2 regions of the Streptomyces sp. NPDC034103 genome follow, and region 2 is predicted to be linked to the other one. Evidence: riboswitches for the same ligand, from Rfam matches in the RefSeq annotation. Region 2 holds a riboswitch; the other holds the start of a gene.
The links. Region 2 has a riboswitch for S-adenosylmethionine ahead of thrC (threonine synthase). Riboswitches for the same ligand answer to the same signal wherever they lie in the genome.
Positions count from the first base shown of each region.

Region 1: another riboswitch for S-adenosylmethionine. It lies ahead of ACZ56U_RS34535 (aminotransferase class V-fold PLP-dependent enzyme); the one in region 2 lies ahead of thrC (threonine synthase).

Region 1 is NZ_JBVISS010000019.1:8,183-10,571, reverse strand. Features, by position in the region: gene ACZ56U_RS34535 (aminotransferase class V-fold PLP-dependent enzyme) at 1-1,084, opposite strand, end outside; SAM riboswitch class IV at 1,228-1,344, opposite strand; gene trpD (anthranilate phosphoribosyltransferase) at 1,545-2,389, opposite strand, start outside.
Region 2 is NZ_JBVISS010000007.1:429,148-431,536, forward strand. Features, by position in the region: gene thrC (threonine synthase) at 1-1,078, opposite strand, end outside; SAM riboswitch class I at 1,096-1,251, opposite strand; gene ACZ56U_RS18305 (glucosyl-3-phosphoglycerate synthase) at 1,392-2,336, shown strand.

The sequences.
Region 1 (2,389 bases), on a different contig from region 2:
GGGCGGCGGCGAAGTGGGAGCTGTTCCAGCCCTCGACGACGAAGGAGATCACGCCGACCCGGGGGGCGTCGTCCCCGAAGAGGGACAGGACGCGGACCTCGGGGACGTCGGCGAGACCCCGGCGCACCTTCTCGATCAGGTGCTGCTCGCGGGCGACCAGGGTGTCGAAGCCGGCCTCGGTGAGGGCCTTGCAGGCGGAGGCGATGGAGTAGGCGCCGATGACGTTGGGGGAACCGGCCTCGTGGCGGGCCGCGCTCTCGTGCCACTCCACGTCCACTCCCCCGTCCTCGCGCCGGGTGACCTTCCGGCTGGCGCCGCCGCCGGCGAGGTAGGGGTCGGCCGCGACGAGCCAGTCGGCGCGGCCGGCCAGGACACCGGAGCCGAAGGGCGCGTACAGCTTGTGCCCGGAGAAGGCGACCCAGTCGACGTCGAGGTCCTGGACCGACACCGGGTGGTGGGGGGCCAGCTGGGCGGCGTCCAGGACGATCCGGGCGCCGTGCGCGTGGGCGGCGGCGGCCAGCTCACGCACCGGCCACAGCTCGCCGGTGACGTTGGAGGCGCCGGTGACGCAGACGAGGGCCGGGCCGTGGGGGTCACGGGCGGCGAGGGCCTTCTCCAGGGTCTCGACGGCCTGGGCCGGGGTGCGCGGGGCGTCGAGGTAGCTGACCCGGGCGTCCTGCCAGGGCAGCAGGCTCGCGTGGTGCTCGGTCTCGAAGACGAAGACCTGGCAGTCGGCGGGGAGGGCCTGGGCCAGCAGGTTGAGGGAGTCCGTGGTGGAGCGGGTGAAGATCAGCTGGTCGTCGTCCCGGCAGTCCAGGAACTCCGCGACGGTCCGGCGGGCGTTCTCGAACAGGTCCGTCGAGAGCTGGGAGAGGTAGCCGGCTCCCCGGTGCACGCTGCCGTAGTACGGGGCGTAGGCCGCCACGTCGTCCCAGACCCGCTGGAGGGCGGGGGCGCTGGCCGCGTAGTCGAGGGCCGCGTAGGTGGTCTCGCCGCCCGTGACGAGCGGGACGGTGACATCACGCCCCAGAACGGGCAGCGGGGTGCAAAGCGTCTGGGCGGCGGCAGCGGTGGAGACAGACATGGGGAACTCCCGTGAGAGGGCATGCGGAAGGACGGCATGCGGGGAAAGGAAGAAGGGTGCGCGGAGGCGGGGCTCGGCGGCCCTATCGCATTCGCTTGCTCACGGAAGGCTCCTCGACGACCAGGACCCCTGGTTTCTCGAGGGGTCCGCGCTTGTCGTAGACCTCGCTGCCTACGACCTGGTCCTCACCCGGGGCACCCCGCCACGGACGGAGGGTTGCCGGACAGTCGGCCGGGGCCTCATGACTGTCACTCATGACCTGGTACAGGAAGATAGGGGAAGTGATCGCGGTCCCGCAACCGCTGTCCGCATGACGGAATCGAGGTCCCGCGCCCCCGAAGAGGCGCGGGGCCGTATCGATGTGCGGCTACCGCCGCGTGGGCGCGACCGGCGGCGCGACCGGCCACGACGGCGCCGCGAGCGACACGCGGTCCGGTCGCGGCACCACCCGGCGGAGCGCCTAGGCGTTGCTGGCCGCCACCCAGCGCTCCAGCGTCCGCTTGGCCGCGCCGGAGTCGATGGACTCGGCGGCCCTCGCCATGCCGGCCCGGATCTGGTCCACGAGCGGCGCCCCGGTCGGTGTCAACGCCACCAGCGCGGCAGCCGAGTTGAGCAGCACCGCGTCCCGCACCGCGCCGGTCTCACCGTCCAGCAGCCGTCGGGCGACCTCGGCGTTGAACGAGGCGTCCGCGCCCCGCAGCGCCTCCACCGGCACCAGGTCGAGACCGACGTCCCGTGGGTCGAAAGCCTCCTCGCGCACCGCGCCGTCGCGGACGACCCACACCCGTGACGTGGCCGTGGTCGTCAGCTCGTCGAGACCGTCGTCGCCGCGGAAGACCAGCGCGGAGGAACCGCGCTCGGCGAGCACCCCGGCGATGAGCCCCGCCATCCGGGTGTCGAAGCAGCCGACCGCCGAGGCGGTGACCCGGGCGGGGTTGGTCAGCGGGCCGAGGAGGTTGAACGAGGTCGGGATCCCCAGATCCCGCCGGACCCCGCCGACGAACCGCATCGACGGGTGGAACTTGGCCGCGAAGCAGAAGGTGATGCCGGCCTCGTCCACCACCTCGGCCACCCGCGCGGGCGACAGGTCCAGGTTGATGCCGAGCTTCTCCAGCACGTCGGACGAACCGCTCGCCGAGGAGGAGGCCCGGTTGCCGTGCTTGACGACCTTGGCCCCGGCGCCCGCGATCACGATGGCAGACATCGTGGAGATGTTGACCGTCTTCGCCCGGTCACCGCCGGTGCCGACGATGTCGACGGCGGGGCCGGGGATGTCCAGCGGCTGCGCGTGCGCGTACATCGCCT
Region 2 (2,389 bases):
CGGTGCGCGCCAGCAGCTTGATCGCGTCGACGATCTGCTCGTCGGTGACGTCCTCCACCGCGCCGCCGGTCCGGCGCGCGATGTCGAGCACGTAGGGACCGTCGGCGGGGTTGCCGATGGCGAGGGACTTGGCGATGGTGTTCGGCTTCTGGGGACGGACGACGTCGTGGCCCGCCTTGTAGGCGACCGACACCGGCGAGCAGCCCTCGGCCTGGGCACCGAAGATCTTGTACGGCCGGTCCTCGACGAGCCCGAGCCTGATCAGCTCCTGGAGCCCCTTGTCGATCTTCGTCAGCTGCGAGCCGGAGGCGATCGGCACCACCAGCTGGTCGGGGAGCCGCCACCCCAGCTGCTCGCAGATCTCGTACGCCAGGGTCTTGGACCCCTCCGCGTAGTAGGGCCGCAGGTTGACGTTGACGAAGCCCCAGCCCTCGCCGGCCGGGTCGCCGATCAGCTCGGAGCAGAAGCGGTTCACGTCGTCGTAGTTGCCCTCGATGCCGACGAGCTCGCCGCCGTAGACCGCGGCCATGACGACCTTGCCCTGCTCCAGGTCGTGCGGGATGAACACGCAGGACCGGAAGCCGGCGCGGGCCGCGGCGGCGCCGACGGCACCGGCCAGGTTGCCCGTGGAGGAGCAGGACAGGGTGGTGAAACCGAAGGCGCGGGCGGCCTCCAGGGCCTGGGCGACGACACGGTCCTTGAAGGAGTGCGTCGGGTTGCCGGAGTCGTCCTTCACGTACAGGCCGCCGGTGACGCCGAGCTCGCGGGCCAGGTTGTCGGCCTTGACGAGCTGGGTCCAGCCGGGGTTGATGTTGGGCTTGTCGGCCACGTCCGCGGGGACGGGCAGCAGGGGCGCGTAACGCCAGATGTTCGCGGGTCCCGCTTCGATCCGCTTGCGGAGGTCCTCGGTGTCGTAGGCCGAGAAGTCATAGGCGATCTCGAGCGGGCCGAAACACTCCTCGCACGCGAAGACCGGGCCGAGGGGCACGCGGTGACCGCACTCGCGGCAGCTGAGAGCCGCGGCGGGGCCGAGGTCTACGGTGGTTTCGGTGGTGCTTGCAACAGTCTGCGCAGCCATGGAGGCGAGGCCCTTTCTCCTCATCTTCCTCACGACGCATCTCGCCGTGAGACGGATTTGGCACCTTCCCTAGTCGGGAGCCTCGCTGAGCGATCAACAGTGATCTACGAGAACCGACTGGAGGGTTGCCGGGGCTTCATCGGGCCGTATCCCTCTGCCCCTCTGGATGAGCGGTATGAAGTTGTGTGAACGGCGGGCCACCCTGGACATGCGATGGTCATCCGCGTTGTTCAAGACTGTAACCGACGACCAGGACAGTTGAGAGAGTCGTCCGAACCGCGAGATGGATCACACACGTTAGGAGCCGCGCACTGTGCTGAACGAAGTCGAGCGCTGGCTGACCACCCGGTCCTGGTCCCTGACCGATCGCCCGCTCCACCAGATCCTGGCGGCCAAGCAGCGCACGGGCCAGTCGGTCAGTGTGGTGCTGCCCGCGCTCAACGAGGAGGAGACGGTCGGTGACATCGTCTCCGTGATCCGCCACGACCTCGTGCTCCAGGTCCCCCTGGTCGACGAGATAGTCGTCGTCGACTCGGGCTCCACCGACCGTACGGCCGAGGTCGCCGCGGCGGCCGGCGCGACCGTGGTGCACCGGGACGAGATCCTGCCCCGGATCCCGGCCGTGCCCGGCAAGGGCGAGGTGCTGTGGCGGTCGCTGCTGGTGACCCGCGGCGACATCGTCTGCTTCATCGACGCCGACCTGAGGGAGTTCTCCTCCGGCTTCGTCTCCGGGATCGTGGGCCCGCTGCTCACCGACCCGGGTGTCGACCTCGTCAAGGGCATGTACGACCGCCCGCTCGGCGGCGCGGCGGGCCAGGGCGGCCGGGTCACCGAACTCATGGCCCGCCCGCTGCTGAACATGCACTGGCCGCAGCTGGCCGGCTTCGTGCAGCCGCTCGGCGGCGAGTACGCGGCCCGCCGCTCCCTGCTGGAGCGGCTGCCGTTCCCCGTCGGCTACGGCGTGGAGCTCGGCATGCTCGTGGACGCGCTGCACCTGGTGGGCCTGGACGCGCTGGCCCAGGTGGACGTGGGTGTCCGCAAGCACCGCCACCAGGACGGCCAGGCCCTCGGCCGGATGTCCGCCGCGATCTACCGCACGGCCCAGCTGCGCCTGGCCCGCGGCCACCTCATCCGCCCGGCCCTGACCCAGTTCGAGCGCGGCCAGGACGGCTTCGAGCCCCGCACGCACTCCGTGGACACCGAGGAACGACCGCCGATGGCGGAGATCGCGGAGTACGCCTCCCGGAAGGTGGCCTGACCTCGGCCGGGTCACGGCGGACACGGTTCCGTATACGGCGAACCCGTACGTTT